DNA from 3 places in the Shewanella avicenniae genome. Region 3 is predicted to be linked to each of the others. Evidence: predicted binding sites of a transcription regulator. Region 3 holds the regulator's gene; each other region holds the start of a gene.
What was found. The regulator NrdR, encoded in region 3, represses ribonucleotide reductase genes. The targets are predictions, from matches to a motif close to AAACACNANATNTNGTGTTT.
Positions count from the first base shown of each region.

Region 1: a site for NrdR is predicted at 4,266-4,285, ahead of nrdD (anaerobic ribonucleoside-triphosphate reductase). Genes of this name have one in related genera too.
Region 2: a site for NrdR is predicted at 5,090-5,109, ahead of nrdA (class 1a ribonucleoside-diphosphate reductase subunit alpha). Genes of this name have one in related genera too.

Region 1 is NZ_CP071503.1:2,538,181-2,549,259, forward strand. It holds gene JYB87_RS11195 (class I SAM-dependent DNA methyltransferase) at 1-618, shown strand, start outside; gene ribA (GTP cyclohydrolase II) at 707-1,321, opposite strand; gene nrdG (anaerobic ribonucleoside-triphosphate reductase-activating protein) at 1,599-2,072, opposite strand; gene nrdD (anaerobic ribonucleoside-triphosphate reductase) at 2,120-4,237, opposite strand; gene rssA (patatin-like phospholipase RssA) at 4,495-5,430, opposite strand; gene JYB87_RS11220 (DEAD/DEAH box helicase) at 5,662-7,002, shown strand; gene JYB87_RS11225 (DUF3010 family protein) at 7,067-7,504, shown strand; gene JYB87_RS11230 (M48 metallopeptidase family protein) at 7,512-8,018, shown strand; gene JYB87_RS11235 (tetratricopeptide repeat protein) at 8,015-8,908, opposite strand; gene JYB87_RS11240 (peptidoglycan DD-metalloendopeptidase family protein) at 9,038-10,333, opposite strand; gene JYB87_RS11245 (SbcC/MukB-like Walker B domain-containing protein) at 10,487-11,079, opposite strand, start outside.
Region 2 is NZ_CP071503.1:1,902,710-1,913,788, forward strand. It holds gene JYB87_RS08450 (NADPH-dependent 2,4-dienoyl-CoA reductase) at 1-1,125, shown strand, start outside; gene yfaE (class I ribonucleotide reductase maintenance protein YfaE) at 1,155-1,496, opposite strand; gene nrdB (class Ia ribonucleoside-diphosphate reductase subunit beta) at 1,465-2,595, opposite strand; gene nrdA (class 1a ribonucleoside-diphosphate reductase subunit alpha) at 2,646-4,934, opposite strand; gene JYB87_RS08470 (HAD family hydrolase) at 5,346-6,014, opposite strand; gene ubiG (bifunctional 2-polyprenyl-6-hydroxyphenol methylase/3-demethylubiquinol 3-O-methyltransferase UbiG) at 6,019-6,729, opposite strand; gene gyrA (DNA topoisomerase (ATP-hydrolyzing) subunit A) at 7,053-9,746, shown strand; gene serC (3-phosphoserine/phosphohydroxythreonine transaminase) at 9,826-10,917, shown strand; gene JYB87_RS08490 (amino acid aminotransferase) at 11,055-11,079, opposite strand, start outside.
Region 3 is NZ_CP071503.1:3,108,187-3,119,265, forward strand. It holds gene JYB87_RS13805 (riboflavin synthase) at 1-431, opposite strand, end outside; gene ribD (bifunctional diaminohydroxyphosphoribosylaminopyrimidine deaminase/5-amino-6-(5-phosphoribosylamino)uracil reductase RibD) at 435-1,559, opposite strand; gene nrdR (transcriptional regulator NrdR) at 1,561-2,013, opposite strand; gene glyA (serine hydroxymethyltransferase) at 2,124-3,377, opposite strand; gene JYB87_RS13825 (alpha/beta hydrolase) at 3,598-4,557, shown strand; gene JYB87_RS13830 (sulfite reductase flavoprotein subunit alpha) at 4,653-7,109, opposite strand; gene JYB87_RS13835 (DMT family protein) at 7,283-7,633, opposite strand; gene JYB87_RS13840 (methyl-accepting chemotaxis protein) at 7,724-9,664, opposite strand; gene JYB87_RS13845 (efflux RND transporter periplasmic adaptor subunit) at 10,029-11,079, shown strand, end outside.

The DNA.
Region 1 (11,079 bases), 570 kb from region 3:
CAGCACCTTGATTTGGCCTGTGGCACCGGCCCGCATGTGCGCCATTTTATCGATTTTGGCTATCAAAGTAGTGGGTTGGATATCAACCAGCCAATGCTGGATCTCGCTGCGCAGCGCTGCCCAGAAGCGGAGTTTGTTCAACAAGACATGAGTGACTTTACCGTGACTCAAGAGCTAGATCTGATCACCTGCTTCCTCTACTCCATCCATTACAACGCCGATCTGACTAAGCTAAAGCAGTGTATTGAGAGCGCCCACCGTGCGTTAAGTAGCGGCGGCGTATTCTGCTTTAACGTGGTGGCCAAGGACAAAATCAATAATGCGCTATTTGTGCAACACGGCGCGACCCAAGCCGATGAGCAGTTTACCTTTCGCTCCAGCTGGTTTTTTCAAGGTGATGGTGACCAACAAGCCCTCAAGCTCAGTATTGAAAAAACCTGCAGCCAGCAAACTCAAATTTGGCATGACGAACATCCCATGGTGGCGTTTACCTTTGCGGCAATTGAACTGCTGCTACAGCCTTATTTTGAGGTACACCTGTTTGAGCATGACTACCACAAAATCATTCCGTGGGATGGGCATTCAGGCAACGCGTTGATTGTCTGCGTGAAACGTTAACCAAACGGTGTCGGCTACGCCCGAGGGGATATGCCGCAGCGATACAGATTTGCATAAAACAAAGGCCGCTAAATGCGGCCTTTGTTGTTTAATCTTGATGCGGTTCGAAGTATGAATCCGGGATCAAATGCCCCAACTCATGGGATTTGGTTTTCAGGTAGTTTTCGTTGTATGGGTTTTTACCCACTTGCAACGGCACCCGCTCCGTCACTTCCACCCCAACCTGCTGCATCGCTTTCACTTTGCGAGGGTTATTGGTCATCAAACGCACTTTATGTACGCCGATTTTTTCCAGCATTGGCGCAATCATGTCATATTTGCGCATATCTGCCGGGAAGCCCAACTTTTCGTTGGCTTCTACAGTATTTGCGCCTTGGTCTTGCAGCGCATAAGCGCGCACTTTATTGAGCAAGCCAATGCCGCGCCCTTCTTGACGCAGATAGAGAATAAAACCACGTCCTTCTGCAGCAATATTTTGCATCGCTGTTTGCAACTGAAAACCACAATCGCAACGCAGACTAAACAGCGCATCGCCAGTGAGACATTCAGAATGAATGCGTCCCAGCATCGGCTCGTCGGCCTGTAATTCACCAAAGGTTAACGCTACATGCTCTTTGCCTGATTCTGTATCTTCAAAACCATGCATGGAAAACACACCCCAAGGCGTTGGTAATTTGGCTGTAGCAACGTATTTAATCGACATGAACTAACCTTAACGACATCTCGAACACCCATCTGTACCGCTTTAACCAGCATCGAGATAAAAGCTGTTTAACACCTTCAGGCTTAGTGATTTTGCTGCGCGCAGGCGGCCACTAAGCAAACCTTTCCCGCTTGCGACACGGGCAATGCAGACCTTCGGTCTATTAGGCTGTGGAGTATATCAATAACCCGCACAGGATGAAGCAGCTTTTTTTCGCAAAATTTCGATTATTGTGAACGATTAATGCCACACATCGCACGTTTGGTTAAAAAAGCTGTCAGCCTTGAGGATGTAACTGATGAATCACTTGATTGGATGAGCCGCGAAAGCTCAGTGAAGGATCGGCCAGAGACTGCTCAAACTTGCCATCCACCAATACATCAATCAGCGGTAACAAGGCTTGTTGTTCGCTCGTTAACTCCGCCAGCGTATAACCGGTCCAAAGCCAGACATCTTTGCTGGGGGCTTCTTCCCTTACCCGCTGCAATAGCTGTTTTATCGCGCCTAGGTTTGCCGGAAACAGCGGGTCACCGCCCGATAATGATAGGCCTCGACGCTTGATGCGACTGTCGGTTAAATCTTTGATGATTTGGTCTTCCATCTGTTTATCAAACAGATGACCAGAACGCGGATCCCAAGTGGATTGATTGTAGCAGCCACGACATTGATGCTCGCAGCCTGACACAAACAGTGTGGCGCGCGTGCCGGGGCCGTTAATCACATCAACGGGAAAATACTTGTGATAGTTCATGCGAAGCTCCAAAAGTGAGGGGCACACTCGGTGCCCCTTAGTCGCGATTAGAGGTGCTTAACTCGACGTTTAACCTCTTCCTGCTTGCCGTGATTGAATGGACGCGCATCAGGACTGCCCAAATAACCACATACGCGGCGAGTTACCGACACTCGGCTTGGCTCATGGTTACCACATTTAGGACAGACAAAGCCTTTAGAGGTACATTCAAATTCGCCAGTAAAACCACAGTCGTAACATTCATCAATTGGCGTGTTAGTGCCGTAGTAAGGCACATGCTTAAAGCTGTAATCCCATACATCTTCCAACGCTTCCACGTTTTTCTGCATGTTTGGATATTCGCCGTAGCAAATGAAACCACCGCTAGACAAATCTGGATATGGCTTTTCAAAGTCGATTTTGTCGTAAGGGTTGACGTTCTTTTCAACATCCAAGTGGAAGCTGTTGGTGTAATAACCTTTGTCGGTCACTCCGTCCACTAAACCAAATTGCTTTACGTCCAACTTAGCAAAGCGGCTGCACAAGTTTTCACTTGGGGTGGCATACAAGCTGAAACCATAACCAGTTTCTGCTTTCCACTGCTCGGTAGCGGCTTTTAAACGAGCGACAATCGCCACTGCTTTTTCGCGCAAGGTGGCATCATCAAACACATGTGTGCCATTGCCATACAGCGCGTTAATGGTTTCATGCAAACCGATGTAACCCAACGAGATCGACGCACGGCCATTTTTGAAGATTTGCGCAATAGTATCGTCAGCCTTCAAACGCACGCCACAAGCGCCTTCCATATACAGGATTGGGGCCACACGGGCTTTCACGTTTTCTAAGCGAGCAATACGGGTATCCAGCGCTTTGCGGGCGATGACTAAACGTTGATCCAACAGGCGGTAGAAAGCTTGTTCGTCACCTTTAGCTTCAAGGGCGATGCGCGGTAAGTTAACGCTGACCACGCCGAGGTTGTTACGGCCTTCGTGGATCTGCTCACCATTTTCTTCATAAACACCGAGGAAGCTGCGGCATCCCATTGGGGTTTTAAATGAGCCAGTCACGCGCACAACTTGTTCATAGTTGAGGATGTCTGGGTACATTCTGATGGTAGAGCATTGCAACGCCAGCTGTTTGATATCGTAGTTTTGGTCTCCCTGCTTGTGGTTGACGCCATCTTTAATGGCAAATACCAGTTTAGGGAACACCGCAGTCTTATGGTTTTTACCCAGACCTTCCATACGGATTTTCAGAATCGACTGCTGAATTAAACGTGATTGCCAGCTAGTACCGAGACCAAAACCAAAGGTCACAAACGGAGTTTGACCGTTCGCGGTGTGCAGGGTATTCACTTCATATTCAAGTGATTGGAACGCATCGTGACACTCTTTTTCAGTGCGTTCATTGGCATAACCTTCAGCGTCGCTAATGCCCCACTTTTGCGCTACTTCCAGATGTTTCTCATAGCTTTTGGTAACAAACGGCGCCAACACTTCATCAATACGGTTGATGGTGGTGCCGCCGTAAATGTGACTCGCCACCTGCGCAATAATCTGTGCAGTAACGGCGGTCGCAGTTGAAATTGATTTAGGTGTATCAATTTCAGCATTGCCCATTTTAAAACCACGGGTCAGCATGCCGCCCAAATCAATCAACATACAGTTGAACATTGGGAAGAACGGTGAGTAGTCCAAATCGTGATAGTGGATTTCACCGGCTTCATGGGCGGCAACCACATCTTTGGGCAGAATATGATGTTTGGCGTAATGCTTCGCGACAATCCCCGCCAGCAAGTCACGTTGGGTTGGGATCACTTTCGCGTCTTTATTAGCGTTTTCGTTCAGCAAAGTAGCGTTACTTTGCTCAACCAAACCACGAATTTCTAGGCTGAGCTTACTTGAGCTTTCACGGCAGATGTCACGGTCGTGACGATATTCGATATACGCACGGGCTACCTTTTTGTATGGCCCATCCATCAACAGGTTTTCGACATGGTCCTGTAATTCTTGGATACCTACTTCGTCTTTCTCTTTGACAGCTTGGGTCACTACTGCGGCGACAGTTGCAGCATAATCCGCATCATCTACACCACAGTGCGTCGAGGCGGCCAGCACTGCGTCCCTGAGTCTTGTTTCATCAAACGGTGTACGACACCCGTCCCTTTTGATAACAACTGGCATGGCTCTTATTCTCCTTATTTTCGTTTTTAATCACCATATATAGTGAAATTTAACCACCTCAACACTATATGTGGGCAATTAGGCTACAAACGGCACAAGGAATCATTGATCTCGATCATGATTAGATGAGTCAGAAAATTGAGTGTTCAATAGTTGACGGAACGGTAGTAAAAGAGGTTTTTTGCACTTGACGCGCGGGTTTTAGAGCGATAGTTGGCGACTAATTTTAGCCGCCTATAATACCATGGTCTAAGGCACTATTCGTAGTCACCTAGGGTCGCTTCGATTAAGTGACGTACACGGCATACCGCCTGATAGCCAGCTTCAATCGCTTCTTCGGCACGATGAAATTCCATCATGCCAATATCCGAAACTTTCGGAATAATGCAGATATCGGGTGGGTCGCCCACTAAGCGCGCCCGTTTATGTCGCTGCTCCAAAATATCCATCGATTGCGACATCACCGCCAACATGCCCGGTTGTTGCTTATTAGCTGATGAGAATTTTTGCGTCAGGTTACCAATGTAGTCTTTGCCTTTGGCAAAAAAGTCCATAAAGGTTGATTCTGACTGTTGCCGTTCTTCCGCTTTATCTTGGTCGCTGCATTCACTTTTGATGTTTACCGGCAGAATTTGCAGTTTTTCGCGCCGATGACCATTGAGATCAACCGCAATCACCACATCAACCCCCATCGCCCGCGCCACCGACACAGGAATGGGATTCACCACAGCACCATCCACCAGCCAACGCTTCCCCTGCCTGACGGGCGACATAATCCCCGGCATTGAACATGAAGCGCGCACCGCATTACGTAAATTGCCACTACGAAACCACACTTCTTGGCCAGTATTGAGATCGGCCGACACCGCAATAAACGGCTTTTTCAGCTCCTCGATTTTCCACTCACCAAGATGCTGCTCCATAGCATCAAACACCTTATCACCACCGATAAGCCCACCACGACGCCAACTGATGTCCATCAAGGACAACACTTGCCAACTGGTGAAGCCACAGACCCATCGCTCTAGCTCATCTAACCTATCGTTTGCATAAGCAGCGCCCACCAGAGCACCGATGGAGCATCCGGCTATCTTCTGCGGATGAACCCCCATCGCTGCCAGCGCTTTTAGCACGCCAATATGTGCCCATCCTTTTGCGGCTCCGCTGCCTAACGCAATACCTACCGATGGCATACTTGTCTCTCCTGTTGCGGCAATTCCTGAACAACGCGCTAAATTCACCTATAATGGCCATTCTATATGGGCAGTCCCCATAAACTCAACGTGCTGAAATGCACCACAATATTGTGCGCCGATGACATACGCGTGATGCCGCGATGAAAGTTAGCCGCAAACGGTATTAGCGCTGCCCAAATGGCAAAAAAGCGCCTATAATATGCGGCCGCTAAAAATAGGAGTTCACTTTTGCAATTTTCAGACTTTTTTCTCGACAAACGCTTACTGCAATCTTTGGGGCATCAAGGCATCACTACGCCAACTCCAATTCAGGAAGTCGCCATTCCTGTAGCACTGGCCGGGAAGGATCTGATGGCGTCATCAAAAACAGGCTCAGGTAAAACCTTTGCGTTTTTGCTGCCGGCGTTGCAACGTGTTATTTCAACCAAAGCACTGAGTAAACAAGACCCGCGGGTGTTGATTTTGCTGCCTACGCGCGAACTGGCAAACCAAGTGTATGCCGAGTTGCGCTCACTGGTAGCCAATACCCAATACAGCGCGGTCAGTATTCTCGGCGGCGAGAACTTTAACGATCAAGCAAAAGCACTGGCACGCAATCCGCACTTTATTGTGGCAACCCCAGGCCGTTTAGCCGATCACCTAGAACAACGCCATCTGTTTCTGAACGGCTTGGAGTTACTGGTGTTAGATGAAGCGGATCGCATGTTAGATTTAGGCTTTGCCTCGCAACTGCGCGCTATCAACAGCGCGGCTGACCATCGTCGCCGCCAAACGCTGATGTTTTCAGCCACCTTAGCGCACGATGAAGTGCAAACACTGGCCAGTGAGTTACTTAAAGACCCACGCCATGTAGCGATTGGTGCCAGTAACCAAGCCAACCCAGACATTCAGCAACGTTTGTATTTAGTCGATAACCTCACCCACAAAGAAGCGGTATTGCAGCAGGTGTTGAACCACGCTAGTTTCCAGCAAGCCATTATCTTTACCGCCACTCGCGTCGATGCCGAGCGTTTAGCGCAATTGGTGGACAGTTGGGGGCATTCTGCAATTGGCTTGAGCGGCGAATTAATTCAGAGTAAGCGTAACCAGATTATGGACGGCTTTGCTCGCGGCCAAGCCAAAGTGCTCGTTACTACCGATGTGGCATCACGCGGGCTCGATTTGACCAATGTTGGCTTAGTGGTCAACTTTGATATGCCAAAATTTGCCGAAGAATATATTCACCGGATTGGCCGTACCGCTCGCGCAGGCGCAAAAGGCGATGCGGTGTCCTTGGTTGGGCCTAAAGATTGGCACGCGTTTGAGCGCATCGAAGCGTTCCTCGGCACCAATATTGAGCGCGCCGCCATTGAAGGTTTTGAAGGCAGATTTAACGGCCTTGCGCCAGAGCGCCAACATACTGGTAAGCGGTCGATCACTAAACCTAAGGCTGCTAAACCTCGCAGTTCAGTAAAAGCCGCGGCCAAGCCAGCTCAGCGCGATAAGCGCTTTATGACCTCGGTGGATGTTGGCGATGCGCCGATGCGCCGTAAACCGGCCAAACCTGACGTTAGCGAAAGCGACGAATAACTGTTTAAACAATGACGAATCATAGTTTTGCTCAGCCGTTGGGCAAAACAGAAAGGAAAGACCAATGAAAGTTTGTGGTGTAGAGATTAACAGCAGCGAAGCGATTATCTGCTTGGTGCAAGATGATGGCGAATTGTTCAACGTACCGGAATGCCGCAGTCGCTCAATCAGTTTGCGTAACGCAACCGACGACCAGGCGATTCAAGAATTCCATTTCGCCTTCAACAAGTTGATGCAAGATTATAAAGTCGATGAAATCGCCATTATCAGTCGTCCTCTGAAAGGCAAATTCGCAGGTTCAGCCGCAAGTTTCAAAATGGAAGCGGCCATTCAACTGTGCAACCTGCCAGCGACAGTAATTCAACAAACGGAAATCAAAGAGCAATTAAAGCGCAATCCGCTGCAAGTCGACTTTGAATGTTTGGAACTGCGTAAGATTCAAAAACCCGCTTTTGAAGCGGCTTACGCCCGCCTGAACATCAAGCAATATAGCAAGGACTGATCTTCCGTTGGCGACCGACTATCTCGGCCATTACAGCCCAGAGATCCAAGCGCAAGTAGCCCAACTTCAAGCACAAGGGAAGTTGGGCGCTTATCTGCTCAAGCGCCATCCAGACATCCATCAAATTCGCAGTGATCGCGCCCTGTATGAATACACGATGGCGCTCAAGAACGAATATCTGCGCCAATCTGCCCCACTGGCCAAAGTGTGTTTTGATGACAAAATTACCCTTAGTCATCATGCGTTAGGGTTACATACCTACGCCGCTCGACGCCAAGGCTATAAAATCAAAAGCAAAAACGAGATCCGTATTTCGTCCAAACTAAAGTGTGTGCCGGAAGCGTTTTTACGGATGCTAGTAGTGCATGAACTCGCCCACCTGCGGGAGAAAGAGCACAACAAAGCGTTTTACAAGTTGTGCCAGTACATGGAACCAGATTATCACCAGCTGGAATTTGAGCTGCGTATCTACCTCACCTTGGCAGATGCGGGCGAAGATCCCTATCAGGCTTAACTCTTATTGGTATTGCTGTCGTCTTCCGCAATGATTTGGTCAAAGCGCTGATAGCCATGCAGCGCTTCGAAGTCTTTCTCCTCTTTAGCCGCTTCAGATAAAGAGGCACTGAAATCTACCGCTAATTCCAAATCTGATATTGCCTGCTCATCAGCGCCTAATTTGGTGTAGGCACAGGCGCGTTGATACAGGGCATTGGCATTTTGCTGATCGACTTCCAGCACTCGGTTACAGATGCTCAGCGCCCAATGGTATTCACCCATCTCCATCGCAGCATCAGCCATATAGGTCAGTGCTTCCAAATCGCCCGGACGGATTTTGAGAATTTCATTATAAATTTCAATTTTTTGTTCTGGGGTTTGCGAGTGCTGCGCGCGGATCCACAAGTTGTGGATCTCATTAATACGTTCAATCTCGCGATTGTTTTCAGTGATGATGCGGGATTTACGCTTGAGTTCGCGCTCCATATCCTGAAACTTTTTCTCGTAGCGCCCGGCAATCTCTTCCAGTTTTTGATTGGCCATTTTCTGGGTATTGACCCGAATATCACGCAATGATTGCCAGCCAACCAAGGCAATTAACGACGCAGCCGCCGCAATCAAATAGAAAAAGTAAGTCACGGTGACGTTGGCATAGTTCATCGATTTATCCGCCACCGCCAATTCACGGTCAGTGATCTGCTGTGTCACCCGCAATTCCAGTGACTGCTGATCTTGCCGAATCGATTTCAGCTCATCGAGCACATAGCGCTCCATCAACGGCTTATCGTAAATACTTTGCTGAGAGTATGCTTGTGGCTCAGGGGTTTCTACCGCTGGGGCAGTAAAGGTCATAGTAAGCAGTAGCAGCGAAAGGAAACGGATCATGGCAGCCTCGGCAGTAGTTTTCATCGCCCTAAGCCTAACAAGCCCTTGATCCATGAGCAAATCTGATGGCCAAAAAGTTCCCCCAGCCATCGTGCTGCCGCACAAAAAAACAAAAATCCCCGCCGTAGCGAGGATTTCTAACATTTTCTGAGCTTAACCCAGATTCATGATATGGCGGCGTTGATCGACCAACGACTTAAATGCCAAAAGTTGCTGTTTGTCGAGGTGGCTGGCCATTGGGATTTGTGCGGTCATAGGGTTAACCGGACGGCCGTTAATATGGAACTCATAATGCAGATGCGGCCCCGTCACCCGGCCGGTATTGCCCGATAAGGCAATCACTTGACCACGACTGACGCGCTGCCCTTTGTGCACCAACACTTTAGACAAATGCAGATAACGGGTGGTGTACTTGCTGTCATGTTCAATCACCACATAACGGCCTGCGTATGGGTGGTCAGTCACCATTTTCACCACACCATCGCCGGTCGCTTCGATCTTAGTGCCAATCGGTGTGGAGAAATCAGTACCGTTGTGCGGTGCAGTTCTGCCCGTTACAGGATGGTGACGATACGGGTTAAACCCTGATGAAACACGATAGGCTTTTGCCAAAGGCAGGCGTTGGAAGGCACGCACTAAGCTGGCGCCGTTCTCATCATAAAAGTTGCCGTCAGCATCTTGAAAGGCGGTGATATCGTTACGGCCATTGTGAATACTGATGCCCAGTAGTTGGCTGTTACCAGTTAATTCGCCTTCCACAAATTGGTCTTTCAGCAAAATTGAGAAGGTGTCCCCTGCGCGCAAATCACGGGCAAAATTCACTTTATCTTTCAACAGCATTTCAACGCGTTGAATCTCGCCTGCACTTAATCCAATTTTTTCAGCGGAGCGATAGAAAGAACCATTGATGGTGCCGCTGATGATGCGGTCTTGCCACTGACCCGGCACGTTAACTTCTTTGACTTCAAAACTACCATCGTCATAACGGCTGAACACCACTTGGCGCGCAGCGTTAAAGTAAAGCTCTAACTGGGTCAGTTGTTGCTGTTCATCGGTCCAGAAACTGATTCTGTTACCGGGCATCAAGGTATCTAACGCCAGCACGTTCAAATCAGCTTCCAGCACTTTATACATGGTTTGCTGATCAACACCGGCTTGGGAGAACAATGCGCTTAAGGTGTCGCCCGATTCAATGTCATGGACAAAGCTTGGGCTGTGGGTGCGAACCTCATTTGGCTCCACATTTTGCTGCGGCAGAATGCGGCTAAAATCCAACTCTAATGGAATACGGTCACCCACTGGGGTGATACGTTGAGATTGCGTACTTGGCAGAACCAAGGCAACCGCCAAACAAAAGCCACTGAGTAATAAGGTTTTACGATGAAGAGATGGCAGTGCCTGCAAACGGGCGGTATAACTGCTAAACCCAAACATTTTCTCTGTTTGCAAACTGCGTCTCCTAAAGTAATTAACGGTTAAAGTTCACTGTCATCTGTTTGTAACAGCACCAATTCACAGAGTTATATCAGATCGAACGCAATAAACAAGGCTAAAACCGCTTTCAAATTTAATTGGCGACTTTTTAAACTGCGATTTGCGAAATTAAGCACATTCCAAACGGATGACACTACCGCGTGCCTGTTTCAGTACATCAACGCGGGTCAGTATCTGTTCTTTCATTTCGGTCACATGAGAAATCACCCCAATCATGCGGCCACTGGCTTGCAAATCAATTAAGGTGCGAATCGCCAACTCTAGCGAGTCTTGGTCTAGACTGCCAAACCCTTCATCAATAAACAGGGTGTCGAGTTTGATGCCGCCAGCGTAGGCTTGCACCACGTTACTCAAGCCTAATGCCAACGATAGCGCCGCCATAAAGCTTTCACCACCACTCAAGGTCGCCACGGGGCGCACTTTGCCGCTGTAGGCATCTTCCACTTCTAAATCCAGCCCTGAGGCGCGGTTACCTTTGGCGCGTTCCTCTTTGCGCAGCAAGCGATAGCGGCCTTTGCTCATACGCGCTAAACGCTCCGAAGCCTCAAGCAGCACGTCATCAAGCAATACGCTCAACACAAAGCGCTGCAAACTGAGTTTGCTTTGGTTATTGCCGTTGGCAACATCTGACAAAGTGCCCACTACCGCAAAACGGCTTTCCAAAGCGGCTAACGCTTTGGCATCGGCGGCCAACTTTTGCT
Region 2 (11,079 bases), 1.2 Mb from region 3:
ATTTTGCAGTCGGGCCAAGCGGATATGGTGTCGATGGCGCGGCCGTTATTGGCCGATCCGCAATTCGTCAATAAGGCCGCTGCTGGGCATGACGCATTGATAAATACCTGCATAGGCTGTAATCAGGCCTGTCTTGATCATACCTTTAAGCTGCAGCGCGCGACCTGTTTGGTAAACCCGCGAGCGGTTTATGAAACCGAAATAAACTTTACGCCGGTGACGAAGGCTAAAAGTCTTGCTGTGGTGGGGGCGGGGCCTGCAGGTTTGGCATTTGCGGTGTATGCCGCTGAGCGTGGCCACCGAGTGACCTTGTTTGAAGCCAATGGCGAGATTGGTGGCCAGCTTAACTTTGCCAAAAATATTCCAGGTAAAGAGGAGTTCAACGAAACGCTGCGTTATTTCCGCGCGCAATTAGATCAGCATAACGTTGATGTGAGGTTAAATTGCGAATTTAGCAGTAAGGATGCCAGTGGTTTTGATGAGGTCATAATTGCGACCGGTGTTCGACCAAGACAGCTTGATATTGAGGGAATCAATCATCCCAAGGTCATGAGTTACCAAGCGTTATTAAGTGGCCAACAGCAGGCGGGTTCAAGCGTTGCGATTATCGGTGCTGGTGGCATAGGGGTTGATGTAGCGCACTTTCTTGCGGAGCGAACCTCTGCCACCTTAGTGCCTGAAAAATGGTACGCCCGCTGGGGGATTGATACCCAGTATCAGCATCGTGGCGGCTTAGTTGATGCGTTAGAAACCGAGCAACCTTCTGAACCGCGTGAACTGTATCTACTGCAACGTAAGCCAACGCCGATTGGGAAAGGATTGGGGAAAACCACTGGTTGGATTCATCGCGCCATGTTGAAATTGCATCATGTGAAGCAGTTGGTGGGGGTTGAGTATAAAAAGGTTGATGATGATGGACTGCATATTGTCCATCAAGGCCAAGCCAAGTTGTTGCCGGTAGATACTGTGGTTATCTGCGCTGGGCAGGAATCAAATGGTCAGTTAGCCGATGAGTTAATCGCGGCTGGAATTGCAGTCCATCTGATCGGCGGGGTGAAGATTGCCGCTGAGTTGGATGCAAAACGCGCAATACGCGATGCGGCTTTGCTGGCGGCAGCCATATAGCATTTACATAGACACGGTTAACCACAAGGTTAACCGTAGCTGTGCTGATATACCGGCGGCATTTCAGCGCCTTCGCTGGAGAGTTCTAAATCAAGATCTTCGCTTGGAATGCAGCAGCAGGGCAGACATTCATCGGCGGCAAGCTCTGCCAGCGGCTCGATAACATATTGCACTGCGCCGCTGCGGATTTTGGTGCGGCAAGCACCGCAAAAACCACTGCGGCACTCAGAGAAGATCCGCACCTGTTTATCTTCAAGGATTTCAAGCAGGGTTTGTTGTTCCTGCTGCCAATTCCACAGCAGCAGGGGCTCGCCTTGCAGATAAACGATTGGGCGTTTTTTAAAGATCAAAGTCGGAGAACTCATTTTCATCTACTGCAGCGTCAATTTGACCTACAAGATAAGAAGATACTTCAACTTCTTGCGGAGCTACTTGTACTGCGTCACTTTCCAACCAGTTTTTCATCCACGGCAGCGGATTACTACGCTCTTGATAGGGCGCTGGCAGATTGACTGACTTCATCCGTTCATTACTGATGTACTCAACGTAGTGACATAAAATCGCTTCGTTCAAGCCGATCATTGAGCCATCTTTGAACAGATACTTGGCCCAGGCTTTTTCCTGCTCTGCCGCACGATAGAAAATATCATAGGCTTCTTGATGACACTCTTTAGCGATTTCGCCCATTTCTGGATCATCGCGACCCGCTTGCATCAAGTTAATGATGTGCTGAGTTGAGTTCAAATGCAGTGCTTCATCACGAGCGATCAAACGAATGATCTTGGCATTACCTTCCATCAAACGGCGTTCAGCAAAGGCAAATGAGCAGGCAAAGCTGACGTAGAAACGAATCGCTTCGAGCGCATTCACTGACATCATGCACAAATAAAGTGCCTTTTTCAGCTCACGCAAGGTGACGTTAACGGTTTCACCATTGAACTGCAGCGAACCTTCACCGTGCAGGTGGTAGTACTGAGTCATATTGATCAAACGATCATAGTAATTCGCAATGTCACCCGCGCGTTTGAGGATCTCTTGGTTCACCACGATGTCGTCAAACACTTCTGATGGGTCATTCACAATGTTGCGAATGATATGAGTATAAGAGCGACTATGAATGGTTTCGGAGAATGACCAAGTTTCAATCCAAGTTTCCAACTCGGGCAGCGACACCAAAGGCAAAAACGCAATATTCGGTGAACGGCCTTGAATCGAGTCCAATAACGTTTGATATTTCAAGTTAGATAAAAAGATATGCTTTTCATGATCAGGCAGCGAAGCAAAATCAATTTTATCACGTGAAACATCAACTTCTTCTGGACGCCAAAAGAAAGACAGCTGTTTTTCAATCAGCTTTTCAAACACTTCATATTTTTGTTGGTCGTAACGTGCAACGTTAACTGCTTGACCGAAAAACATCGGTTCACGGGTTGCATCGTTCGGCGTTTGACAAAAAATCGAATAAGCCATAATCCATTCTTCCAAACAGTCGGGGCCAATTTGGCCCCGTTTAATATTTATTAAATCTTACATGCACCGCCAGCGCAGCCATCGTCTTCCTTCTCGACAGCAGCGAAATCGTCGTGCTTATCAGAGGCACCGTCACGGGTGTTATGATAATACAGCGTCTTCACACCCAGCTTGTAGGCTGTTAGCAAATCTTTCAGCAGCAACTGCATTGGTACTTTGCCACTGTCATATTTAGATGGGTCATAGTTGGTGTTAGCAGAGATCGATTGATCGATAAACTTCTGCATAATACCTACTAATTGCAGGTAACCATCATTGCTCGGCATTTGCCACAACAGCTCGTAGTTTTCGCGAAGCTGTTCAAAATCTGGTACCACTTGTTTCAGTTGGCCATCTTTTGATGCCTTAACACTGATTAAACCGCGTGGAGGTTCAATGCCGTTGGTCGCGTTAGAGATCTGTGATGAGGTCTCTGATGGCATTAGCGCTGACAGGGTAGAGTTACGCAAGCCGTATTCTTTGATGTCATTGCGCAGCTGTTCCCAATCTAAATGCAGTGGTTCAGAACAGATTTTGTCTAAATCACGCTTGTAGGTATCGATTGGCAAAATGCCTTTGGCATAGGTGGTTTCATTGAACAGTGGGCAAGCACCTTGCTCTTTTGCCAGTTTCATTGACGCCTTCAGTAGGTAGTACTGAATTGCTTCAAAGGTTTTATGGGTCAGGTTATTACCGCTGCCATCAGAATATTTCACGCCATGCTTCGCCAAATAGTTAGCAAAGTTGATCACGCCAATACCCAAAGTACGGCGATTCATCGACGCAGTGTGTGCCGCTGGAATTGGGTAATCTTGATAATCCAGCAGATTATCGAGCGCGCGTACGGCCAAATCAGCTAAGCCTTCAATTTCATTCAATTCAGAAATTGCGCCTAAGTTGAGAGCTGATAGCGTACACAGCGCAATCTCACCGTTTGGATCGTTCACGTCGTTCAGTGGTTTAGTTGGCAGTGCGATTTCCAAACACAGGTTGGATTGACGTACTGGCGCCACTTGTGGGTCAAACGGGCTATGGGTGTTGCAGTGGTCCACGTTTTGAATGTAGATACGGCCAGTAGAGGCACGTTCTTGCATCATCAACGAGAACAGCTCGACCGCGCGCAGCGAGCGTTTGCGAATGCTTGGGTTTTGTTCGTATTGGGTGTACAAACGCTCAAATTCTGCTTGGTCAGCAAAGAATGCATCGTAAAGACCTGGCACGTCTGATGGGCTAAACAAAGTGATGTTTTCGCCTTTGATCAAACGTTGATACATCAGCTTGTTGATCTGTACGCCGTAGTCCAAATGGCGGATACGGTTGTCGTCGACACCACGGTTGTTTTTCAAAACCAGCAGTGATTCAACTTCTAAGTGCCACAGTGGGTAGAACAGGGTTGCTGCGCCGCCACGAACACCACCTTGCGAGCAGGACTTAACCGCCGTTTGGAAATGCTTATAAAAGGGAATGCAACCAGTGTGGAATGCTTCACCGCCACGGATTGGGCTACCGAGCGCACGAATACGACCGGCGTTGATGCCGATACCGGCACGTTGGCTGACGTACTTCACAATCGCCGACGAGGTGGCGTTAATCGAATCTAAGCTGTCGCCAGTTTCAATCAATACACATGAACTGAATTGACGCGTTGGCGTACGCACGCCGGCCATAATTGGCGTTGGCAGTGAGATCTTAAACGTGGATACCGCATCGTAGAAATCACGCACGTACTGCAAGCGGGTTTCTTTTGGATAACGGGCAAACAAACATGCCGCTACCAGAATGTAGAGAAACTGCGCGCTTTCGTAGACTTCATGCGTCACACGGTTTTGTACTAAATATTTGCCTTCAAGCTGCTTCACTGCGGCGTAAGAGAAGGTCATATCGCGCCAATGATCGATATAGCTATCAAGAATGTCTAATTCTTCAGCCGTGTAATCTTCGACGATGTGTTTGTCGTATTTGCCTAATTCAACCAGCTTGGTTACATGGTCACGTAGCTTTGGTGGTTCAAACTGGCCAAAGGCCTTTTTGCGCAGATGGAAAATGGCCAAGCGCGCCGCTAAAAATTGGTAGTCTGGTGACTCAGGCGAGATCAGGTCAGCAGCTGCTTTGATAATCGTTTCGTGAATCGCTTCCGTTGGGATGCCGTCATAAAACTGCAGATGTGAGCGAAGTTCAACTTCAGAAACTGATACGTTAGAGAGGTCTTCAGCCGCCCAGGTGATTACGCGATGGATCTTGTCCAGATCGATCACTTCACGTGCGCCGCTGCGCTTGGTCACTGTCATATTGCTATTCATGGAGTCTAGCCCTGGTCAATTTTCTTATAGTGATGGAGGAATCCATCTAACTTCCGATGTAAACAAAAGTCTTCAACAGGCCTATCTTTTGCCTGTTTACTCTATTCGCTACCAGCGCAACACTAATCTACTGCTTGTGTGTGTGCTTATAGGTAACACACTATATATGGTGTGTCTTTGTTTGATATACATCAAGATAATGAGGTTATTGGGGATTTGCAAGGGGTAACGAAGCGCATATCTTGTGGATATCTACGCCATTGTTCCCTCTCACATTGATAAAGTGCCGTCAATACGGGGGATTGCGGTTGATGACGCAAAAGTGCGCAATCAAACAAAAAAATTTCGACTGCCAAAATAAGCAGCAGATGTAACACGATCGTGATCCGATCTGAATCTGAGTTAGCCTATCTATCGATCAATAAATGCTAATAAATCGGTAGGGGAATTGAGTGTAAGATCTGCGCCCCAACGCTCAGGCGTATCATGTTCGGCCAAGTAGCCCCAACCAGCCAATACACTCGGCATTTGCACATTGCGCGCCGCAATAATATCCCGTTCAGCATCCCCTAAATAGGCGATTTCCGCCGGATTGAGTACTAGTTGTGATGCCGCTAGTCGCATGGGCTGAATATCGGGCTTGCGATACAGGGTACTGTCTGCGCTGATGATGGATTTCATCAAGGGTGTCAGCCCAAGTTTGGTCAGCAATGGCCGAGTAAAGCGGGCTGGCTTATTGGTAACCACGCCGAGTTTGATGCGATGCTGCAGGGCAAAATCCAATAACAGGTCGATCCCATCGAATACACGGGCGCAATCACCATTCACACTGAGGTAATGCTCAAGTAGCGCTAAGCGTACGGATTCAGTGTGCTCGGCATCGAGATCAGGTTGTGCGGCTTTAACAAGTCCTAAAGAGCCATGAGAAGCGACAGAGGTAAGATAGTGTTCGTCAGCGAGGCAGGGCAGTTTAAACTGCGACAGGGCGCGATACAGCGCTTCGATAAGATCTGGCGCTGTATCAACCAGCGTACCATCAAGATCAAAAAGTAAACCGTTAATCTGAGGTAACGCAGGCATGGTATTATCCTAATTTTTGACAAGCAATCATGTAGTTCACTTCAAGATTTTTGGTGTACGAAAAGATTGAAGTAAGAGGATTGTATTTGATACCGATCGCATCGCGACAGTGCAGTTCGGTTTTCTCAACCATGTCGATGAGCTCAGATGGCCGAATATATTTATCGTGCTCATGGGTACCCACTGGCAGCATTTTCAACACGTATTCAGCCGCGACAATGGTTTGTAGCCATGACATCAGATTGCGGTTGATGGTCGAGAAAAATACCCAGCCATCATCGGCTACCATATCGCAACAAGCGCGGATAACCGAAAGCGGGTTAGGCACGTGCTCCAGCATCTCCATGCAGGTCACCACATCGTATGCACCTTGATGCGTCTGTGCATGTTCTTCGGCGGTTTGCTGCAAATAGTCGATAGTCACGCCTTTTTCGAGCGCGTGTAAGCGGGCGATTTCGAGTGGCTCATGGCCCATATCAAGCCCGGTGACCTTTGCCCCAATGCGCGCCATGCTTTCAGCAAGGATTCCGCCACCACAGCCGACATCTAACACCTTCTTATCAAAAATACCGCCTGCTTTTAGGTCGATATAGTTTAGGCGAAGTGGGTTTAGTTCGTGCAGAGGCTTAAATTCACCGTGCGGATCCCACCAACCGGCCGCCATTTTTTCAAACTTTGCAATTTCCTGCGGATCAACATTGGCGTTTTGAGACATGTATTCACTCGATTCCTGTCGACAAATAATGTGGGCATTATAACCTTATCTGTCTGATTAATTACCAGCGAAATTAGTGACATTGCTTTGTGCCATTAATCACTTGTCGCTAATTGAAAGCCTGCAACAATGATGCTAGGTAACATTTTGAATTACCGGTTGTTCATTAAATCAACGAACCTGAGCGTTTTCATTCACGCAACGGGAAACAAAGCTTACCAGCCCGCAGTTATGTGGTAGAATACCAAATTACGTTTTTCAGGCTCGGCAATGACATGGACTTAATAATAGTTGTCAGCTAATACAAGGGGATCGAGCAGTTTATGACTGACCAGGCTTCATCAATTTCACCAATAAATATTGAAGACGAACTCAAAAATTCCTACCTCGACTATGCGATGAGCGTAATCGTTGGACGGGCCCTGCCAGATGTTAGGGACGGTCTCAAACCAGTTCACCGTCGCGTCTTATTTGCGATGAACGAGCTGAAAAACGACTGGAATAAACCTTATAAGAAATCGGCCCGTGTTGTCGGCGACGTAATCGGTAAATACCACCCGCACGGCGATAGCGCGGTATATGACACCATCGTGCGTATGGCGCAGCCGTTCTCGTTGCGTTACACCCTGGTTGATGGTCAAGGTAACTTCGGTTCTATCGATGGTGACGCGGCAGCGGCAATGCGTTATACCGAAATCCGCATGGAAAAGCTGGCACACCAACTGCTGGCTGACTTAGATAAAGAAACTGTGGATTATGTGCCGAACTACGACGGTACAGAAATGATCCCTGAAGTACTGCCAACGCGTGTACCTAACCTGCTGATTAACGGTTCATCGGGTATCGCTGTTGGTATGGCAACCAACATTCCGCCACACAACATCACCGAAGTGATCAAAGGTTGTTTGGCGTTGATTGAAGAGCCTGAACTGTCGATTGAGCAGTTGATTGAATATATTCCGGGCCCAGATTTCCCAACCGCTGCAATTATCAATGGCCGTAAAGGTATTGAAGACGCCTACCGCACTGGTCGCGGCAAGGTGATCATGCGCGCGCGCGCTTCATTTGAAACCGATGAACATAACGGCCGTGAGCGTATTATCGTCACCGAAATCCCATATCAAGTGAACAAAGCACGCTTGATTGAGAAGATTGCAGAGCTGGTTAAAGATAAACGTATCGAAGGTATTAGCGGCCTGCGCGATGAGTCTGACAAAGACGGTATGCGCATCGTTATCGAAATTAAGCGCGGTGAAGTTGCAGAAGTTGTGTTGAACAACCTGTATGCCCAAACCCAGATGCAATGTTCTTTCGGTATCAACATGGTGGCGTTGGCAAATGGCCAACCTAAGCTATTCAACCTGAAAGAGATGCTGGAAGCTTTTATTCTGCATCGCCGCGAAGTGGTTACCCGTCGTACCGTTTTCGAATTGCGCAAAGCACGTGACCGTGCCCATATATTGGAAGCACTGGCTGTTGCGTTGTCTAACATCGATCCAATCATTGAGTTGATTAAAGCATCTGCGAGTCCAGCAGACGCCAAAACTGGCCTGATGGCACAAGGTTGGGAACTCGGTAACGTTCGCGAAATGCTTGAAAAAGCTGGTGATGATGCAGCTCGTCCAGAATGGCTTGAACCAGAGTATGGCATTCGTGACGGTCTCTACTATCTGACCGAACAACAAGCACAAGCAATTCTTGATCTGCGCTTGAACAAGCTGACCGGTCTAGAACACGAAAAAATCCTGCAAGAATATGTTGATCTTCTGGATATCATTGCTGGTTTATTACATATCCTGCGTAGCCCAGCACGCTTGATGGAAGTGATCAAAGAAGAACTTGACCAAGTGTTGGCTGATTTTGGCGATGAACGTCGCACAGAAATCACTGCATCATCAGCGGATATAAATCTCGAAGATTTGATCACTGAAGAAGACGTGGTCGTGACACTGTCACACTTAGGTTATGCAAAATACCAACCGCTGACGGACTATCAAGCGCAGCGCCGTGGTGGTAAAGGTAAAGCTGCAACCAAAGTAAAAGATGAAGACTTTGTCGAACGTCTGTTGGTGGCTAACACTCACGACACCATTTTGTGTTTCTCAGACTTTGGTAAGTTGTATTGGATGCGCGTATTTGAATTGCCACTGGCAAGTCGTCAATCACGCGGTAAGCCAATTGTGAACTTGTTACCTTTGTCGGAAGGTGAACGTATCACAGCGATTCTGCCAGTACGTGAATACGAAGAAGGCAAATACATCATCATGGCGACCTCACACGGCACCGTGAAGAAAACCGCATTGACTGAATATAGCCGTCCGCGTAGCAACGGTATTATTGCCGTGAACCTGAAAGATGGTGACCAGTTGATCGGTGTGGATATTACCGACGGCAGCAATGAGATCATGCTGTTCTCTGATGCGGGAAAAGTGGTGCGCTTTAAAGAAGCGGAAGAATCCATTGTCACTGACGAAGACGGTAATCCAGTATTGGATGAAAACGGTGAAGTACAAGTGAACTTCAAAGGTGTGCGCCCAATGGGACGTAACGCTACCGGTGTTCGTGGTATTGCATTAGAAGATGGCCAAAAAGTTGTATCACTGATTGTGCCGAAATCTGAAGATCCAATCCTGACAGTTACCGAAAACGGTTACGGTAAGCGTACGGCTATCGATGAGTATCCATCGAAGAGCCGTGCAACCAAAGGTGTAGTATCTATTAAAGTCTCAGATCGTAACGGGCCGGTCGTTGGCGCAGTTCAAGCCGCTGAAAACGACGAAATCATGCTGATCAGTGACAAAGGTACTTTGGTTCGTACTCCTGTGTCTGGTGTGTCGCTGATTGGTCGTAACACCCAAGGTGTGACCATCATCCGTACCGCAGATGATGAACGAGTGGTCGGACTGCAGCGCATTGACGAAATTCAATCTAACGGCGATGATATCGATTCGGAAGTAGTGGAAGATGAAACCTCAGCTACTACGCCAGATGCGCCGCAGGATGATGCCGAAGAGTAACCATTCTTAGCAGTAGTAACGAGCGTCCGATGAGACGCTCGTTTTATTTGTGCCTTATATATTTCCAAGGAGAAGATCAGTGAGTACGGTGTACAACTTTTGTGCCGGGCCAGCCATGTTGCCAGCTCCCGTTTTAGCTAAAGCGCAGCAAGAATTATTGGATTGGCAAGGCTTAGGCGTTTCAGTGATGGAAGTGAGCCATCGCGGTGCACCTTTCATTGAACTGGCGACCCAGTCAGAAAAAGATCTTCGTGCCTTAATGAACATTCCTGATAACTACAAAGTGCTGTTTATGCATGGCGGTGGTCGCGGTCAGTTCGCAGCAGTAGTGAATAACTTTCTCGGTGATAATGGTCGCGCACTCTATTTGCTATCGGGCCAATGGTCGACCTCCGCGGCGGAAGAAGCGGTACGTTTGGTGGGCGAAGATGCTATCGATACATTAAACATTGTCGAAAAAGTGGATGGTTTGAATAATGTGGTGTTGCCAAGCTTACAGGGTGACGCTGGCCAGTATCGCTATGTGCATTATTGTCCGAATGAAACGGTTGATGGCATTGAAATCTTTGACACGCTCGACAGTAGCTGGCCGATTGTGGCGGACATGTCGTCAACCATTATGTCGCGCGAAATCGACGTGAGTAAATTTGCGGTTATCTACGCTGGCGCGCAGAAGAATATTGGTCCATCAGGTTTGACGCTGGTGATTGTACGTGAAGATATGTTAGCGCTGCCAGTGGTACATCCGTCATCGATTATGGATTACCGCATCGCTGCTGCAAAAGATTCAATGTTCAATACACCACCTACCTTTGCATGGTATCTAGCGGCTGAAGTGTTCAAATGGTTGCTCAATGCTGGCGGTGTCGCAGCGATGGAGAAAACCAATATCGCCAAAGCGGAATTGTTGTATCACTGCATCGACAGCTTGCCATTCTATAAAAACGGTGTGGCGACTGAAAACCGTTCGCGTATGAATGTGACCTTCCAGTTGGCTGACGAATCACTCGATAAAGCGTTTCTTAAAGAAGCCGAAGCACAAGGTTTAGTTGCCTTAAAAGGCCATCGGATTGTGGGCGGTATGCGTGCGAGTATCTACAACGCCATGCCACTTGAAGGCGTTCAAAAACTGGTTGAATTTATGACGGCGTTTGCTGCCAAAAATAGCTAAGTGATGATGCATTAAAGATAAACAAAAAGCGGATGATTTAATCATCCGCTTTTTTATGCTGTGGCCAACACTAAAATGTTACTACTGACCTGATGAACAGCCACTCAGGCAAGCGTTCATCAGTTGCTATGGGCAAATCACAACACCTTGGCGATAGCTGCG
Region 3 (11,079 bases):
ACACCATCAATCGCAATCGAGCCTTTGTGGGCAATATAGCGTGACAGCTCGGCTGGCGCTTCCAACCAATATTCGGTGGCTTTACCACGTGGATGCACTTCCACCACTTTGGCTTGACCATCAATGTGGCCACTCACCAAATGGCCGCCTAAACGGGTAGATGGCGTGACCGCTTTTTCCAGATTGACCGCGCAGCCCACTTGGTAAGTGTCAAAGCCGGTTAGCGTAACGGTTTCGGCTGATACATCAGCAGTGTAGCTGTCAGCCGTTTGTGCAACTACGGTCAAACATACGCCGTTGGTGGCGATACTGTCACCGAGTTTAACGTCGGTCATATCCAGCTTACCTACCGCCACGGTGAGGCGAATATCATCACCACGACGCTCAATCGCGCGAATGTGGCCTACAGATTCAATAATGCCGGTAAACATGGGTTACTCACCTATTTTAAAAATCATGCGCGTATCGGCGCCAAGTTGGCGGCGGTCGCTAAGGGTTAACTGCGGAATGTCGCTCATCTGCTGATAATCCGGCAGATTAAGCAGATTGCGGCCGTGAGCACCGAGAATTTTTGGCGCTTGATACAGCACTAACTCATCGGCCAAGCCTGCCTCAATAAAGGCGCCGCACAGGGTTGCGCCTGCTTCCACCAGCACTTGGTTGTGCTGCGCGCCCAGATGGTCAAGCAACGCGGTTAAATCCACCCGGCCATTGACGGCGGGCAACTGCAAACAGGCAACATGGGCGGGCAATTGCGCTTTAAAGTCTTCAGCATAATCTTGGCAACTCACCAATAGCACTGGCGATTCGATGCCCAGCAATTTGGCATTGAGCGGCATGCGGCAGTTGGAATCCACCACTACGCGCAAGGGTTGAATCAGTGCGTTTTCGCTCAAGCTCTCCGCTAAGCCTCCGAGTTCACTATGTCGCACATTCATCGATGGGTCATCCGCCAATACTGAGCCGATTCCGGTAATCACCGCACAGCTGATTGTGCGTAAGCGCTGAACATCACGGCGGGCAGCGGGGCCGGTAATCCACTTGGATTCACCGTTAGAAAGTGCGGTTTTGCCATCAAGGCTGGCGGCTAATTTCACCCGCACATAAGGGCGTTGCCGCTCCATACGGCTTAAAAAGCCAGGGTTCAGCGCACGCGCTTCCGCTTCGAGTAAACCACTCGCCACCTCAATCCCCGCGTCTTGAAGCATATTCAAACCACGGCCAGCCACTTGTGGATTGGGGTCGGTCATCGCTGCGACGACCCGCTTTAAGCCGTTATCAATCAGCGCCTTGGCACATGGTGGAGTGCGACCATAATGGCTGCAAGGTTCAAGCGTAACGTAAGCGGTGGCACCATAGGCTTTATCACCGGCCATGCGCAGTGCATGCACTTCGGCATGCGGGCCACCGGCGCGTTGATGCCAACCTTCGCCGACAATCTCGCCGGCGTCATTGACAATCACGCAGCCCACATTAGGATTCGGCCGCGTCGTGTAACGGCCATTGGCCGCTAATTGAATTGCGCGCGCCATCATGGCGCGATCAAGCATTGACCACATATTATTTCTTCTGCAATTTGGCGATCGCTTCACCAAATTCTGACACATCTTCAAAGGCACGATACACCGAGGCAAAACGGATGTAGGCCACTTTGTCGAGTTCGATCAGCTGATCCATCATCAGGTTGCCGATCATCTCTGAGGTCACTTCGCGCTCACCAGTGGCGCGCAATGACGATTTAATCTTGTTGATTGCTTCTTCGATACTGTCGATAGACACTGGGCGCTTTTCTGCCGCCCGCAGCATACCACCGCGCAGTTTTTCTTCATCAAACGGCTGACGCGAACCATCGCGTTTAATCACCCGTGGCATCACCAACTCGGCACCTTCAAAGGTGGTAAAGCGCTCATGGCATTGCGTACATTCACGACGGCGGCGTACTTGATGGCCTTCGGCGACCAGACGAGAGTCGATCACTTTGGTATCGGTCGCACTGCAAAATGGGCAATACATGAAATGTCTCCTGCGAGATTGAAGAATGGCGCTCGTTTGCAGTCCAATACAAACGAAAATGGCCGCTAACTATAGCGGCCATGGGAGTTTATCGCATTCACCTATAAAGGTTAACCATAAACAGGGAAGCGAGCGCACAGTTCCAGCACTTTTGCTTTCACGTCAGCGATAACCGCTTGGTCTTGCGCGTTGTCCAATACGTCACAGATCCAGTGAGTCAATTGCTCGCTTTCTGCTTCTTTGAAGCCACGACGAGTAATTGAAGGGGTACCGATACGAATACCTGAAGTCACAAATGGTGAACGTGGGTCGTTAGGTACTGAGTTTTTGTTAACTGTGATGTTCGCTGCACCCAGTGCCGCATCGGCTTCTTTACCGGTCAGTTCACGGCCGATCAAGTCCACCAGCATCAGGTGGTTTTCAGTGCCGCCAGATACGATTTTGTAACCGCGTTCTAAGAACACTTTGACCATCGCTTTCGCGTTCACAACGACTTGTTGTTGGTAAGCTTTGAATTCTGGTTCCAGCGCTTCTTTAAAGGCTACCGCTTTACCCGCGATAACGTGCATCAATGGGCCACCTTGGCCACCTGGGAATACCGCAGAGTTCAGTTTCTTGTACAGGTCTTCATCATCAGCCGCAGAGATGATTAAACCGCCACGTGGGCCTGCCAGAGTTTTGTGGGTAGTGGTGGTCACTACGTGTGCATGTGGTACTGGGTTAGGATAAACACCCGCAGCCACCAAACCAGCAACGTGCGCCATATCCACGAACAGGTATGCGCCGATTTTGTCTGCAATTTCGCGCAGTTTAGCCCAGTCAACAATGCCTGAATACGCAGAGAAACCGCCGATGATCATCTTAGGTTTGTGTTCCAGCGCCAGAGATTCCAGCTCGACGTAGTCGATTTTGCCTTCGTCATCCACACCGTAAGGGATAATGTTGTACAGCTTGCCAGAGAAGTTTACTGGTGAACCGTGAGTCAAGTGACCGCCGTGAGCAAGGTTCATCCCCAGAACTGTGTCACCAGCTTGCAACAACGCCATGTAAACCGCGCTGTTTGCTTGTGAACCTGAGTGCGGTTGCACGTTAGCATATGTTGCGCCAAACAGCTCTTTAGCACGTTCAATTGCCAGCGTTTCTACTACGTCAACATACTCACAACCACCATAGTAACGTTTGCCTGGGTATCCTTCCGCGTACTTGTTGGTTAACTGTGAACCCTGCGCTTCCATGACGCGTGGGCTAGTGTAGTTTTCAGAAGCAATCAGCTCGATATGTTCTTCCTGACGGCGAGTTTCGTCTTCAATCGCCTTCTTCAATTCAGGATCATAATCAGCAATGTTCATACTTTTCTTCAGCATCGGATACTCCAGCTGGATAATATCTAGTAGGTAGGGTTGCGCGTATTCTACTCTGCTCTGCGTCACAATCCCAGCCTCGAATATGATGAAAATCCTTCGTGTTGCAGATGATACTGTTTCACCTTGCGAACAAAGCTTGATACGATTTTGCTGCTTGCATCGCGACTATCGCCGCTGGCAACATGGAGATTATTCCTGCTTTGGCTGTTAAGGTACTGCTGTGCAACGCCGTATTTCTCTGTCTATTTTGATCTTGCTATTGAGCATTAGCCTCGGCGGCTGCGCCCAATATGTGGCAAACCAGATTGTCCATCCTACTCGCGCCTCCAGCGAAATGGCGAACGCCGCAAGCTTTATGGACGCCATGTTGTTAACGCCCCATAACGACTGCGCCAATCCGTGTATTCATTATGTGGCGGGACAACCTTGGACAGACACAGACCCCGCGCGCAGCTTCGAACTGACGCTTGCACTCAACGCGCAATCGAAGCCAGACAGCATTGTGCAACAACAGCGTCAGATGCAAGGCACAGTGATTTTATTGCATGGTTACTCTGCCAATTGGACCTGGATGATGCCTTGGGGGCTATATTTTCAAAGTCGCGGATTTAACACGCTCATCCCCGACATGCCCGCCCACGGCAGCACCAGCGTCAGCGAGTTCAGTTATGGCGTGCGCGATAATCACTACCTTAAACCTTGGCTACAACAGTTGAATCCACCTAGACCTTGGATCGTCGTTGGTCATTCGATGGGCGCAATTGCTGCCAGCTATCTTGCTGCCGATATCGATGCCAACGCGTTAGTATTAATTGCGCCAACCAGCCCTTTACCAGAAGCCAGTAAAAGCGCGGCGTACGCATTTCACCCCGTTTTGAGTCAGTTGATACCGGATAGCAGTATCGATGCCGGCAGTGAACAAGCATTGAAAATCTTGCGCTTGGGCAAAGCCGATACTGATATTCGCAATATTTTGCACAACTGGCAGCGCCCCACCATTTTGTTCACTGCTGATAATGATGGCGTAATTGGCAATGATTGGCCGGCCAAACTCACTGGACTTAAGTTTGAGCAACATCAACTGAGCGCCACTCACGCATCGATTTTGCAACCAACCTCCACGGCGCAACAGTTAATGGATAATTGGTTAGTGCGCTTATTGCAGAAGCCCGCACATTAACGCGCAGAAAGAATAGTCCTGTCGATTGAAAGCGGCCTTTAGAAGTCAAAAGACCAGCAAATTTGCTGGTCTTTTACTTACTATCAGATTCCTAACTAATACAGATCGCGGTGATAACGACCTTGCTCCAGCAATTGATTCACTTGCTCCGCACCGAGCAAACTGAGCAAAGCTTGATGCACACCAACGCCAATTCCTTCGATACTCCCGCAAACGTAAATATGCGCACCGTTGGCCAGATAATCGACCAGTAATGGCTGTTGTGGTGCCAGCAACTGCTGAACATATTGGCCTTGGTCATCGGCGTTGTGGCTGCGGCTCCAAGCACAATCCAACTTGGTTAAACTACCGTTAGCTAAATATTGCGCCAGTTCATCGCGGTAGTAGGCATCACTATCAGCATAGCGCTCACCAAACAACAACCAAGTATCGCTGCCGTGTTTCACGTGTTGACGCTGTTGTAAAAAGCCCAAATACGGCGCTAATCCAGTGCCTGCGCCAATCATGATCAGCGGCAGATCTTGCTCTGGCAAACGGAACCCTTGATGCGGTTTTAGGCGCACACTGAGTTTATCGCCCAGTTTGGCATGGGCTAACAGCCCTGAAGCACGTCCGAATCGGCCATCCTCAAGGGTAACTTTACGCACCATCAGCCGCACATGCGGTGCCGTTCCAGCACTGGCAATCGAGTAACTGCGCACCGCGAGGTCTGGCGTTTGTTGCAAGTATTGGGTCGTACTGATGGCATCCGTCCCAAACTCTTTGGTGAGCGCCTGCACCCGCCATAACGACAAAGTTTTATCCGCCAGCTCCACCGGTTCATCCCCGGTAAATCCAAGCAGATTAAGGTACTCGCGGCTGACCGATTCGCTGACGATTGGCATCAACTCCAGCAGATCGCCTGCCTGCCATTCGCCCGTCAATTGCAGTTCGATGTCATACACTTCGCGGCCACTGTCTGGATTCAAGCAGCGATGCTCAACCACGTGCGCTTCCACAAAACCACTGTCGAGTTTATCTAAACTGAGTTGCAGTCGCTCCGCCAATGATTGATTCCATTGGCTAATGGTATGTTCCGCACCGCGATCGACCTCAGTCAGCGGGATCAACTGCACGGCACCGAGCTCTTGTAGCCGCCGTGACAACCAGTGGCCAAAGGCACAAAACTGTTGATATTGGCTATCACCAAAGGCAAGCACAGCAACTTGCACGTTATGCAAGGCAGTATTGGCTTGCGCCAACCGTTGTTGGAATGCTAATGCGGTATCGGGCGGCTGCCCTTCACCATAAGTCGAGGCAAGCAGTAACACTTGGCGATATTCACTGAGTTCTTCGGGCTGCAATTTGCTCACACAGCGCAGATGAGTCGACAACTGCTGTTGCTCAAACCAGGCTTGCAAGCGTTTGCCATAAGCCGCGGCAGTACCACTTTGACTGGCATAAGCAATCAGGGTGTCGGCATGACCACTGACCGACTCTTTTGGTCGAGCTCGACGATTAAAGAACAACCAGATACCGGTAATCGCAAATGAGCCAAAGGCAAAACCTGCGAGTGACCAGATTATTCGTCCCGGTAAACCGAAGAACAAACCGGTATGGAAGGCGTAGATATTGGCCAAAATGAAGTCGCCACCGGATAACTCATCGTAATGCTGCTGACTCAGCAACTTGCCCGTGGCCAAATCGAGGCTCAAGCTGGAATAGGCTTGTGGATGCGGGGCATCGGGCGCTAAGTAACGCACATTGAGTGCATCTCCCGGACGACGCGGCATATACAATCGTGCAAACTGACCATTGGGCAACTCGCTTTGTAAAGTCGCGCCAACCGCATCGAGATTGACCTCAGTACTGCTACTTTTCTGTGCCACACGCTCTTTTGGGGTTTCCAGCATGCTGCGCACACCATCGCGATACCAATCAAAGGCGAACCAAGGGCCGGTAAGCGCCATGATGAAAATTGGAATAAAGAACCAAGTGCCCAGCAGCGCATGCCATTGCCATAACAAGTGACGGCCACTGCTGCCCTTTTTCCATACCAGCCAATCTTTCACGTTGCGCCAGTTGTCCGGTGCGCGACGAATCAGCCCAGCAATCAAAAAGATAATTGCCATCACCGCTGAGGTCCCCGTGAACAGACTGCCGATAGAATTCGGCATCAGCAACCAACGATGCAATGCCATAACATCGCCAAAGAATTCGCTGATTGCGGGACGATTACCGAGGATCTGGCCGGTATAAGGATTGAAAATACGCCATTCGCGCTGCTTACTTTCCTCATCGCGATATAACGCCTTTCCCGGCTCATCGGCTTCAGGTGCAAGATAAATACGCTCGAGCTTTTTGCCCGGCAACGTAACCGCGGGCAACAGTGCTGCGGGGGCTAAAATGCGGGTTTGTGGGGTCACTTTTTCAGTTGGCCAAGCCGCCGTAATTTGGTCTTCGAGTGCCAATAAGCCACCGGTGAAGCCCACAATCAACAGCACCAATGCGCTTGCTAAACCCAACCACTGGTGAAGACGAAAGCTAATGCGTTGAATCCATTTCTTAGACATAAATGATTATGAGAATAGTTTTCAATTGCGATAATATATAAATAATCTCGCGCCTGAGCTAGTAGCTAACCGGACAAATTTACTGAAATTTGCATTTTTGTGCGGTTGTCTCAATAGAATGCGGCTCAGGGGTTAAAATGTCTCAGTAATCTTATGCTTTTATTAAGCTTCAATTAATTTAATTTACTACGAAATACGAAATACACCGCGCCAACCAAACACAAACCCGCCCAGAGATAGTCCAGCTTTAATGGTTCTTTGAGATAAAACAGCGAGAACGGCACAAACACCATCAAGGTGATCACTTCTTGCAAAATCTTTAACTGCCCGACACTCATCACGGTAAAGCCAATGCGATTAGCCGGCACCTGTAACAGGTACTCAAACAGGGCAATTCCCCAGCTTGCGAGCGCGGCTATCAGCCAAAATTTATTGTTCAGTTCTTTGAGATGGGCATACCAAGCAAAGGTCATAAACACATTACTGCAGAGCAGTAAGGAGACTGTAATAACGAAGGGATTCATCGAGTGACTCAAATACCCAAGTGTGGGCAGATAGTTAGATGGCACATTTTACGCCGCGCCATCTCACCGAGTAAATCGAACGAATGATAATTACGCTTGAAAGCGCTGCACTAACTGCTGTTGCGCCCAAATTAGCTGCTCTAGCTGCTCAGTAGAATTGGCAAAAGCGCTCACCCCTTGATAGCTTTCTTCAGTGATATCAGCAATCTGACCAATATTGGCGCCAATATGTTCGCAGCTCGTTTGCTGCTGCGCCGCCGCACTGGCAATCTGCTCGCTGTTTTGACTCACTTCCGCAATCAAACGCTGAATATCATTCATGCAGGCAGCTGTGATGGCGCTTTGCTGTAATCCTTGTGCCATGGCGCTTTGACAATGCACCATTAACCCTACAGTAGCGTCGGCGCCTTGCTGCAACTGCTGAATAATCTGCTTGATGGTGTTGGCCGATTCTGACGTTTGCTGCGCTAAGGCGCGCACTTCACTGGCAACCACCGCAAAACCACGCCCATGTTCGCCCGCTCGCGCCGCTTCAATCGCGGCGTTTAATGACAACAGATTGGTTTGATCGGCAACCCCTTGGATGACATCAAGCACGCCGCCGATTTCTCGCGACGAGCTATCCACGGCCTTGATTGAATCACTAGCCTCCTTTAACGACTCGGCCAAGGTTTCAATGCCCTGAGTACTGATATCCACTTGCTCGCGACCATGATTCACCGCCGAACTCATGGCTAATACACTTTCTAGCGATAACGCAGCGGACTGCGCCACCTCTTCCACCGCCTTACCGAGCTGTACCATAGCCACATTCACCTGCAAGGTTTGCTGGCGCTGCTCATCTAAGGCTTGGTGGGTTTGTTGCGACCGAGTACGCGTTTGTTCGGCCACTTCGGTGAGTTGTAGCGCACCAGCCTGAAACTGCTGCAACATCTGCCGAATATGGTTCAATAGTGCGTTGGTACTGTTCGCGAGTAAACCAAACTCGTTATGGCTTTGATAACGCACATCCTCGGTTAAGTCTCCGGCAACTGCGGCTGCTTGAACGCGCAATAAGGCTTTCAGTGGGCGTTTAATCGCTAAGTAGATGTTCATGCTAACGATCAGCGCCAACGGCAATGACACCGCTAAAATTGCCAGTGTCAGCCAAAAGCCGGTTTGCAGTGCTTGGTAGACATGTTCAGCACTATCGGTAACTGAGCTATGCGCGGCTTGATCTACAGCGCCCAAAATCGCAATCGCATAATCGATGGTGCCACCGGTCATATCGACTAACTCAGTGCGTTGTTGCTTCGCATCTAAGGCGGCCAATTTCGCCGTCGTTAATTGTCCCAGCAGTTGGCGCAAACTCGGTTGAACCTCAGTCGCCAATGCGTCAATGACATTTCCCTTAACGTCATCCAGTTGTTGCTGAGCGCGACTCATATCAAATTGATCGACGGCACTCATAACTGCGGCCACACTTTGCTGCAGTAATGAGATATCGGTGCCTGCGAGGGATAATTCAGTTGCAGCTTGATTCCAACCTTGGCGCAGCTCCGTCAATTCAGCCTGCGCCGCCAACAAGGTAAGCTGCTGCTCGGCTAACATTTTACCTTGGGAAAAGTAATCATCATCAAAGCTATCAAACGGTGAAATCAGCGATTGTAATTCTTGGTTATCCCCTGCGAGCTGCTTCAGCTCAGCTAACGCTTCGTTAAATAATCGCTGAGACTCAGCAAAGCTATCCAAGGTGATAATAGCCACCTGTTTATCTTCAAGGCTGGGCAAGGTTTTTAACTGCCTATCGCCATTAAGCAGCACTTTGCCGAGTTGGTTAGTTTGCAGCACCAACGGCGTGGCAACATCGGTCATTAACTGCAGCTGTTGTTTGACGCGTTCGCTGGATAATAGATTGACCCCACTGCCAAGCAGCAGTAACAGCGCCAGCAGGGAAAAGCCCAACATCACTTTCTGAGTAATGGATAACCGAATAATCAATCGACGCAACCGTCGTTGCATAGTTGCTGGAATAAGACGCCCAATCGCCATGTCGTTTACCCTTTATAAGTAGGAAACACGGCGTGACGGCGAGGGAAACCAGCGTCGGCCGTGGCACGAGTTAGCGCAAGTTTAAGACGGAGTAATGACAGTCAGATGACAACTGGAGCGAAAGCGCTTGTGAGCCATTTAACTGTTGAAAATTGTGTCAAAAGGTAAACAAATTTTAAGCAGTTATTTCTATCCACATGATTTATAGCCGATTTATACGTTGATTTAGGAATCTTTACTAAATCCTTACACTTTCGCGCTCGGCGTTGACAGCAAAGTCGATATACTGCCGAAAGTGAATTTTTCAATCATTTGGAACCAGTCCGCAGTCGCGCCTACTGGACGTTCAGGGAATTCTGCAAACATGAAAAAATCGTTGAAACGCAAGCTGATCTTCGTTGCTGTGCTAGTGGTAATTGCGCTGGCGATTACTGTTTATTACGTGACGCGTCCTAAACCAGCACCTACTTACGCTACTGAAGCAGCGCATCGGGGTAATATCGAAAACACCGTATTAGCCAACGGCATGCTGCAAGCCTATAAGTTGGTTAACGTGGGGGCACAGGTATCGGGTCAGATCAAAACCTTGGCTGTCGAATTAGGCCAAGAAGTGAAAAAAGGCGATTTGATCGCGCAAATCGATAGTTTAACCCGCCAGAACAGCCTGAAAAATGCCGAAGCCTCGTTGAACAGCATCAAAGCGCAGTATCGCGCTAAGTTGGCGCAGATCCACCAAGCACAATTGGAATACGCCCGTCAGAAAGCGATGCTGGCCGATAACGCCAGTTCTAAAGCAGATTATGAAGCCGCTGAAGCAACCTTAACCGTGTACAACGCGGAATTAGAACAGTTAAAAGCGCAACAGGCGCAAGCCGAAATCCAGTTAGACAACGCGCGCGTTGATTTAGGCTACACCACCATCACCGCCCCGTTGGACGGCACTGTGGTGTATAACGCGGTGGAAGTGGGTCAAACCGTCAACTCCAATCAAACCACGCCAACCATCGTGGAGATGGCACAGCTGAGCAAGATGACCGTGAAGGCGCAGATCTCTGAAGCCGACGTAGTTAACGTGAAACCCGGCCAAGAGGTGTATTTCACCATTTTGGGCAACCCCAATAAAAAATACTTTGCTACGCTGCGCGCTATCGAGCCGGGACCAACCTCAATGGATGGTAACGACAAAGACATGACCTCCAGCGATTCTGATGCCATCTACTATAACGGTCTGTTTGATGTAGATAACGCAGACCGAGCGCTGCGCATTGGCATGACCGCACAGGTTTCTATTGTGTTAGCCCAAGCCAAAGATGTACTGCTGGTGCCGGCACAAGTGCTGCAAACCGCCAAAGCAGGCGGTCCAAATAAAGCCGCGGCAGCTGGTAAGCCAGAGGCTAAGGCCAAAATGGCCAAAG